Regions from separate parts of the Streptomyces noursei ATCC 11455 genome, predicted to be linked through region 1. Evidence: riboswitches for the same ligand, from Rfam matches in the RefSeq annotation. Region 1 holds a riboswitch; the other holds the start of a gene.
The links. Region 1 has a riboswitch for ZMP and ZTP ahead of glyA (serine hydroxymethyltransferase). Riboswitches for the same ligand answer to the same signal wherever they lie in the genome.
Positions count from the first base shown of each region.

Region 2: it holds a riboswitch for ZMP and ZTP, as region 1 does, so the genes downstream of both, SNOUR_RS34145 (bifunctional 5,10-methylenetetrahydrofolate dehydrogenase/5,10-methenyltetrahydrofolate cyclohydrolase) here and glyA (serine hydroxymethyltransferase) in region 1, are expected to answer to the same signal.

Region 1 covers NZ_CP011533.1:3,893,338-3,897,785, forward strand. The annotation lists gene SNOUR_RS16220 (hypothetical protein) at 1-65, opposite strand, end outside; gene rocD (ornithine--oxo-acid transaminase) at 158-1,363, opposite strand; ZMP/ZTP riboswitch at 1,641-1,733, shown strand; gene glyA (serine hydroxymethyltransferase) at 1,774-3,051, shown strand; gene trpS (tryptophan--tRNA ligase) at 3,286-4,296, shown strand; gene SNOUR_RS16240 (2'-5' RNA ligase family protein) at 4,401-4,448, shown strand, end outside.
Region 2 covers NZ_CP011533.1:7,988,863-7,993,310, reverse strand. The annotation lists gene SNOUR_RS34155 (DUF5685 family protein) at 1-1,056, opposite strand, end outside; gene SNOUR_RS34150 (hypothetical protein) at 1,387-1,830, shown strand; gene SNOUR_RS34145 (bifunctional 5,10-methylenetetrahydrofolate dehydrogenase/5,10-methenyltetrahydrofolate cyclohydrolase) at 1,838-2,707, opposite strand; ZMP/ZTP riboswitch at 2,735-2,822, opposite strand; gene SNOUR_RS47530 (hypothetical protein) at 2,892-3,950, opposite strand; gene SNOUR_RS34135 (hypothetical protein) at 4,126-4,448, shown strand, end outside.

The DNA.
Region 1 (4,448 bases):
TGGAACACGGACGCGGTGCCGAAGCACACGGCGGAGGCCAGTGCACAGATCATCCCGAGCAACATGGCCCGACTGTACGGGGCCACCGGGCCACGGGGGCAGGGGGCACCCGACCGGGTGCCCGGCGCGCATGCTCCACCCGCACGCCGGACAGGCCCTAGACGCCCAGCACCTCGCGGAGTCGGGCCAGGCCCCAGTCGAGGTCCTCCTCGCTGATGACCAGCGGCGGGGCGATCCGGATCGTCGCGCCGTGGGTCTCCTTGACCAGGACGCCGCGGGCCAGCAGCCGTTCGGCCACGGCCCGGCCGTCTCCGCGGGAGGGGTGGACGTCGATGCCGGCCCACAGGCCCCGGCCGCGGACCGCGTCCACCGCGCCGCCGCCCACCAGCGGCGCCAGCGCGCGGTGCAGGTGGTCGCCGAGTTCGGCGGCCCGCCGCTGGTACTCGCCGGTGCGCAGCAGCGCGATCACCTCCAGCCCGACCGCGCAGGCCAACGGGTTGCCGCCGAACGTCGAGCCGTGCTCGCCGGGCCGGAAGACCCCCAGCACCTCGCGGGAGGACACCACGGCGGACACCGGCACCACCCCGCCGCCCAGCGCCTTGCCCAGCACGTACACGTCGGGCACCACGCCCTCGTGTTCGCAGGCGAAGGTGGTCCCGGTGCGGCCGAGCCCGGACTGGATCTCGTCGGCGACGAAGAGCACGTTCCGGGCCCGGGTCAGCTCGCGCACGCCGGCCAGGTAGCCGCGCGGCGGCACCACGACGCCGGCCTCGCCCTGGATCGGCTCCAGCAGCACGGCGACGGTGTCCGCGTCGACGGCCGCGTCCAGGGCGGCCAGGTCGCCGTAGGGGACGACGGTGAAGCCGGGGGTGTACGGGCCGAAGTCGGCGCGGGCCTCGGGGTCGGTGGAGAAGGAGACGACGGTGGTGGACCGGCCGTGGAAGTTGTTCTCCGCGACGACGATCCGGGCCCGGCCGTCGGGGACGCCCTTGACCTTGTAGCCCCACTTGCGGGCCGTCTTGACGGCGGTCTCCACCGCCTCCGTGCCGGTGTTCATCGGCAGGACGAGTTCCATCCCGCACAGGTCGGCGAGCTGGGTGCAGAAGTCGGCGAAACGGTCGTGGTGGAAGGCGCGGGAGGTGAGCGTGACCCGCTCCAGCTGGGCGCGCGCGGCGTCCAGCAGGCGGCGGTTGCCGTGGCCGAAGTTGAGCGCGGAGTACCCGGCGAGCAGGTCCAGGTAGCGGCGGCCGGTGACGTCGGTCATCCAGGCGCCCTCGGCGGTGGCCACGACGACGGGGAGCGGCTGGTAGTTGTGCGCGCTGTGGGCCTCGGCGGCGGCGATGAACGCTTCCGTGGATGTCACGGCTGACTCCGTCCGGTGGGCCGGACCGGCGGGCCCGACCGTATCGGCGGGGGCCGGCCCCGCCGTCGTGCTCTCCGGCCTCTCGTTGCTCCTGCGGCCTCCCCCGTCCCTTCCCTTCCATTGTCGGGCCCGGGGGCAAGCGCCCGCAGACCATGCGCCGGTCCCCCGGCCGGCCCTCCGCCCGGTGCGGCGGGGGCGCGTGCCGGGGCAGTTCGCGGCGTCGGCCGGGGCGCGCCGCACAGCGGGCGGGACGTCGCGGACAGGCCCTAGACTTCCGGTGCGCAGCCGCGACTGGCGTACGGGGAACGGACCCCGAGGGAGCGGTGCGCGGCCACACGCCTACGAGGTGCCGCCCGCCTGGGTACCCCGGGACCACGACCGACCACCGATCGATCGCCCCGGAGGACGCCATGACGGCCCATCCCGCCACCCATCCCGCCCTGCACGCCACCGACCCCGAACTCGCCGCGCTGGTCGACGCCGAGGAGCGGCTCCAGGCCGACACCCTGCGGCTGATCCCCAGTGAGAACTACGTCTCCGCGGCCGTGCTGGAGGCCACCGGAACGGTCCTGCAGAACAAGTACAGCGAGGGCTACCCGGGCCGCCGCTACTACGAGGGCCAGCAGAACATCGACCTCGTGGAGACGCTGGCCGTCGAGCGCGCCAAGGCCCTCTTCGGCGTCGAGCACGCCAACGTCCAGCCGTACTCCGGCTCGCCCGCGAACCTCGCCGTGTACCTCGCCTTCGCCTCCCCCGGCGACACGGTGCTGGGCATGTCGCTGCCGATGGGCGGGCACCTCACGCACGGCTGGGGCGTCTCGGCGACCGGGACGTGGTTCAACGGGGTGCGGTACGGCGTACGGGCCGACACCGGGCGGATCGACTTCGACCAGGTGCGCGACCTGGCCCTGAAGGAGCGCCCGAAGATCATCTTCTGTGGCGGCACGGCCGTTCCGCGGACCATCGACTTCGCCGCCTTCGGCGCGATCGCGCGGGAGGTCGACGCGGTGCTCGTCGCGGACATCGCGCACATCGCCGGTCTGGTGGCGGGCGGCGCGCACCCCTCCCCCGTGCCGCACGCCGACGTCGTGGCGACCACCACCCACAAGACGCTGCGCGGCCCGCGCGGCGCGATGCTGATGTCCCGCGCCACCCACGCCAAGGCGATCGACAAGGCGGTCTTCCCGGGCCTGCAGGGCGGGCCGCACAACCACACCACGGCCGCCATCGCGGTGGCGCTGCGCGAGGCGTCCGCGCCGTCCTTCCGGGAGTACGCGCACGCCGTCGTCGCCAACGCCAAGGCGCTCGCCGAGGCGCTGCTGGCGCGCGGCTTCGACCTGGTCTCCGGCGGCACCGACAACCACCTGGTGCTGATCGACCTGACGTCGAAGGAGGTGCCCGGCAAGGTCGCCGCCAAGGCCCTGGACCGGGCCGGGATCGTGGTGAACTACAACACCGTGCCGTTCGACCCGCGCAAGCCGTTCGACCCGTCCGGGATCCGGATCGGCACCCCGTCGCTGACCTCGCGCGGGCTGGGGACGGCGGACATGCCGAAGGTCGCGGAGTGGATCGACCGCGGCGTGCGGGCCGCGGCCGGCGCCGACGAGGAGGCGCTGGCGACGATCCGCAAGGAGGTGGCGGACCTGATGGCCGCCCATCCGGCCCCGGGCCTGCCCCTGGGCGGCTGACCCCCGGAGCCCCGCGAGCACCCGGAGCACCCGGAGCACGGGAGCACCGGGAATACCCCTCACCACCCCCACGTTGTGGCCCCGTAGGGGGCGCCTGCGTCCCCTACGGGATGTGTTCGGCCACCCCCTGCGGGCCTCCACGCCCGGGCCCCCGGCGGACCTGAGACAATGCTTGCCATGGCTCTCGATCGCCCGTCCGCCACCCACCACCACCCCAAGGGGAATGGCTCCGCCATGCCGCGTCCGCCTCGTGTGCTCTCCGGAATCCAGCCCACCGCCGGCTCCTTCCACCTCGGCAACTACCTCGGTGCGGTGCGCCAGTGGGTGGCGCTCCAGGAGTCCCACGACGCGTTCTACATGGTGGTCGACCTGCACGCGATCACCGTTCCGCAGGACCCCGCCGAGCTCCGCCGCAACACCCGGATCGCCGCGGCCCAGCTGCTGGCCGCCGGTCTCGACCCGGAGCGCTGCACGCTCTTCGTGCAGAGCCACGTCCCCGAGCACGCCCAGCTCGCCTGGGTGATGAACTGCGTCACCGGCTTCGGTGAGGCGTCCCGGATGACGCAGTTCAAGGACAAGTCGGCGAAGCAGGGCACGGACCGGACGACGGTCGGCCTGTTCACCTACCCCGTCCTGATGGTCGCCGACATCCTGCTGTACCAGGCCGACCAGGTCCCGGTCGGCGAGGACCAGCGCCAGCACCTGGAGCTCACCCGCGACCTCGCGGACCGCTTCAACACCCGCTTCGGCGACACCTTCACGGTCCCGAACCCGTACATCGTCAAGGAGACGGCGAAGATCTTCGATCTTCAGGACCCGTCGATCAAGATGAGCAAGTCGGCGTCCTCGCCGAAGGGCATCATCGACCTCCTCGACGACCCCAAGGTCACCGCGAAGAAGATCAAGAGCGCCGTGACGGACACCGACACGGTGATCCGCTTCGACCGGGAGGCCAAGCCCGGCGTCAGCAACCTCCTCACCATCCTGTCCACCCTCACCGGCGAGGACATCCCCTCGCTGGAGCGCTCCTACGAGGGCAAGATGTACGGCGCGCTGAAGACGGACCTGGCCGAGACGATGGTCGACTTCGTCACACCGTTCCGGACCCGTACGCAGGAATACCTCGACGACCCGGAGACGCTGGACACGATCCTGGCCAAGGGCGCCGAGAAGGCCCGTGCGGTGGCGGCCGAGACGCTGGCCGCCACGTACGACCGGATCGGGTTCCTGCCGGCCAAGGGCTGACCGTCCGGGGACGGCCGGGGACGCGCCTTCGGGTCCGTCCCCGGCACACTGGGAAGGGTGCGCGCCCACGCGGCGCGCATGCACACGTCAGGAGGGAGAACGCAGTGGGGACCGTCACGCTCGGCGTTTCGCTCGCGGTCCCGGAGCCGCAC
Region 2 (4,448 bases), 4.1 Mb from region 1:
CTGCTGACCACCGGCGTACGGACCGCCGACCGGCGGCTGCCCGTACGGGGAACCCCCGTTGGGCACGCCCCCGTTCCCGTACGGGTTCCCGTAGGGATTGTTCCCGTAGGGATTGTCGGCATAGGGATTGTTGGCGTACGGGTTCCCGCCCTGCGGGTCGTAGGGGCCGGGCGTCGCGCCGTGGCCCTGGTGGGAGCAGGACGACGTCCCGAAGGCGCGGTCCACCGAGCGCCGCAGTTCGTGCACCAGCAGCACATGGACCAGGGCCGAGTCGGTGAACTCCACGTCGCGCAGCGCCAGTCGGATGCCGTGCAGTGCGTCGTCGCACAGCCGGCGGGCTTCGGCCAGGCCGGCGCCGGTGGCGGTGATCGGGTTCCAGGCGCCCTCGGCGGCGTCCGCCGCACGGTCCTCCACGGCGTCGAGGAGGTGGGCCAGTCGACCGAAGAGCCGGCCGGCCTCGGCCAGCGGCGCGGCGTTGCCGGGCCGGCCCGCCAGCACCGCGGTGTGTGCGAAGGCCGCGGCGGTGGCCGTCTCGGTCGGCTCGGTGATCACCGTCAGCAGCGTCCCCGGGCCGGCCAGTTCCTCGATGCCCAACTGCCGGTCCACCGCGTCGACGAGGACGGCGGTGTCGAAGCCGAGCGCGGCGCCGGTGCGGGCCCCGGCCCGGTCCCAGCCCGCGGCGACCCGGCGCGCCGCGGCGGCCATCGGACGGCGGCGCAGCACCCCGTTCCCGTCGGCGACGTGGTCACGGATCTTCGCCGAGGCGAGGACGAGGGACACCGACGCCGCGAGGCGCGCGCCCTCCCCCTGGGCGACCGAGGCGGTCCGCATCCCGCGCAGGGGGCAGGGGCCGGCGGTGCGGCGTCGGAGTTCGGTCCGGCCGGACTGGGCGTCGGTCAGCACCGAGACGATCAGGCCGTCGTAGTTGGTGACGATCCGTGCGAACTGGCCGTGGTCGGCGCGCAGCGCCAGACACAGGCCGCACAAGTGGGCCATCCACTCGGTCTTGAGCCCTTGGGTCAGCCGATGGGAACAGGGCCTGACGATTCCGAACATGTAAGAGCAAACCCCCCGTATGACATGAGCATGAGCCGGCAGCTGCGGCGGCAGGGAATGCTACCCACCGGGCCCGTGACCTGCGCGCACACCCCGCGCGCGGGGCAACACCCCAGGCGCCGAACCAGCATCGAACCGGCATCACGCCGAGCCCCGCACCGGGCCTCACCCTGACCGGATCAACCCGCCCACCCCCGCCGCCGTTCACTCTTTCTGCTGATACCACCGGGCCGCCCCGCCTGAGAGCATGACGGCGCCACCGCGCGGACGACCGGGCCGCGCCCGCGCCCGGCTCTCGACCGACGGTCCTCTTCCGGCATTTGGAGTCCCATGAAGGCGACGAGGTATCTGGCCGCGGCGTGCGCCGCGAGTGCGGCACTGGGCATGGGAACGGCCTCCGCCACGGCGCCGGCCGCGCCGGGCCCGGCCCTCCCCCGTGCGGTCCGGGCCACCCCGGCCCACGGCGTCCTGCTCGCCGACGCGGACAACGGCCGGACGCTCACCGTGCACACCGGGGACGTGATCGAGGTCCGGCTCACCGGTGAGCGCACCGGCGGCACGACCTACGCCTGGAGCGCTCCGGTCGCCGGCGGCACCGCGGTGCTCCGGCGCACGGCGGCCGGCGTGACACCGGCCGGCGGCACCACCGGACGCTTCGTCGCGGCCGGACGGGGCACCGCCACGCTCACCGCGCGGCGGACCTGTCACGCCTCCCCCGGCTCGCTCTGCGCACACCATGTCCTGCTCTGGAAGGCCACGGTCACGGTGGCGTGATCGGGCCTCAGCCCGCCGCCCCCAGCTGCCGGGTGGCCGCGTCGACGGTCTGGGTGAGCAGGGTGGCGATGGTCATCGGGCCGACACCTCCGGGCACGGGGGTGATCAGGCTCGCGACCGCCGCCGCGGACGGGAAGTCGACATCGCCGACGTTGCCGGGGTTGTAGCCGGCGTCGATGACGACGGCTCCGGGCTTGAGCTGGTCGCCGTGGAGGAAGCGGGGACGGCCGACCGCGGCGATCAGCACATCGGCCTCCCTGGTGTGGGCGGCGAGGTCGGTGGTGCGGGAGTGGCAGTAGGTGACGGTGGCGTCGCGGCCGAGCAGCAGCATCCCCACGGGCTTGCCGAGGATCGCGCTGCGCCCGACGACCACCGCGTGCTTGCCGGTCAGATCGACGTCGTAGTGGTCCAGGAGGTGCATGATGCCGCCGGGGGTGCAGGACGCGAAGCCGTCCATGCCGAGGCTCATCGCGGCGAAGGAGTGCGCGGTGACCCCGTCGACATCCTTCTCGGGGGCGATGGCCTCGAAGGCCGCGCGCTCGTCGATGTGCGGACCGACCGGGTGCTGGAGCAGGATGCCGTGCACACCGGAGTCGTCCGACAACTCGCCGATGGTGTCGACGAGTTGGGCGGTGGTGGTGTCGGCGGGCAGCGCGATGTGCCGCGACTGGACGCCGGCCTCGGCGCAGCGGTTGCGCTTCATCCGGACGTAGGTGACCGAGGCCGGGTCGTCGCCCACGAGGACGGTGGCCAGGCACGGCGCCCGGCCGGTGCGCGCGGCGAGTGCCGCGGCGCGCTCGGCGGCCTCCCCGACCATCCGACGGGCGAGCGCGCTGCCGTCCATCAGGCGGGCGGTGGGGGACGTGGTCTGCGACATGGCGCCTCCTGAGCGTCGTACGTCGTACGGGATCGCCCAGGCGCACGGCATTGGCCGAAGTGGCCGAGCCGCTTCCCGGTGGTACTCCACCCAAGCGCCAGTCACGGCTCGCGCACCACTTTAGGCGATGACCGGGAGACGGTGGGAACGGGTGTTCGCGGGCGGCGGCGCGGGCCGCCCGGGGTCAGGGGAATTGTTGCCCCGGACTGGAGGTGTACGGCGCGCTGGCGGCCTCCCATTGGCTGAGGATGCCGTCCCAGTCGTGCTGGGCGACGGTGACGGCGCTGGGATCCCAGGTGGGCGCCGCCGCCACCGGTGGCGGTGGGGATGACCAGGCGGCGTGGGCCTCCTGTGGCGTCCAGGAGGCATAGGGATCCTGTGGCGCCGCCCACGCGGCGGGGTGGCCGGGCGACGCCCAGGTGGCGTGCGGCTCGTACGGGGAGTGGGGCGGTGGAGCCTCGGTGCGGGGCTGGTGGCCGGCGTCGGCCGGGGCGGTGGGTTGGGCGTCGGCCATCCGTCGGTGGCGGCCGATGCGGTCCGGTGCCGTGGGGCGGGCGGTGTGGGACTCGGCGGCGAGTTGGTGGGCGCGGGCGGCCAGGATCGCCACGTCCAGGCCCAGTTCGGCGGCGAGCGCCGAGAGGTCGGCGCCGGTGTGGTGACTGTGCACCAGGACCGCGTCCAGCGCCGGTGACCAGGCCGGTTCGGTGACGGGCGGGGGCGTGGGGGCGGGCGGCGGCATGGGCGCGGGCGCGGCCGGGCGCGGGGGGATGCGGGTGGCGTCCGGCGGGGCGGCCGGGGCGACGGGGATGGTGGACGCGCTGCCCGCGGTGGTGGCCCGGGGCCAGCCGTTGCCGATCGCGGCTGCGGCGGCCGCGGCCGCGGCGGCCGCGGCGGCCGGCGAGATGGACCGGTTCTGCTCCGGCCGCTCCGGCCGCTCCGAGGTGTCGGCCCGACGGGCGGCGCGGCGCTCCCTGGCGGACTCGTCGAGCAGGCTCTTGGCCACCGCACGGGCGTCGTCCTTGCCGACCGTACGGCGGGCCAGGCGCACTTCGCGGGCGTCGAGGCCGAGCAGATCGGCGACCACCTCGTCGCTGCCCACGGTCACCGCGAAGGCGGCCAGGGTCCGCGAGCGGCGGGCCTCGGCCTCGTCGAGGAGTCCTTGCGTCCGGCGGACCTCGTCATCGCTGATGCAAAACGCCTGTGCGAGTACCGCGTGGCGCTCCCACAACTCCCTCGGTTCCATGTCAGCGTCAACGCCTTTTGGCCGGTGTTGGTCCGGTTCTCAATGAGAGATCACTGTAAGAGGTGATATTCCCTGCATCGCGCGCAGTGCTTTGGGATGTTATGAGACGGGGTATGCGGGGCCGACCGGGCGTATCCGCAGTGACCGATCGTCGGGACGCATCGTTTCAACGGCCATGAGTGTTCCCTCATCCGTCACCGTTGCCGGCCATGGCCGAACCGCCTTCGTCCCCCGCCCTCCGATGGACCCGTCCCTGCCGCCCGGCACGGAGGTCGCACCCGCGCCGCCGCGGATCAACGCCGAGGTCGTCCGGCAGACCCCCGTGTACGCGGGGCTGGTGCAGATCTGGACGGAGCGGTGCGCGACGGTGCCCGGGGTCGCCGATCCCGAATGGCAGCGACTGGTGTCCTACCGGGCACTGATGGAGGAGACCGAGATGGCGCTGACCGCGCTGCGGCCGCACCGGGCGCCGGACGTGCTGCCGCCGCGCCGCACCCT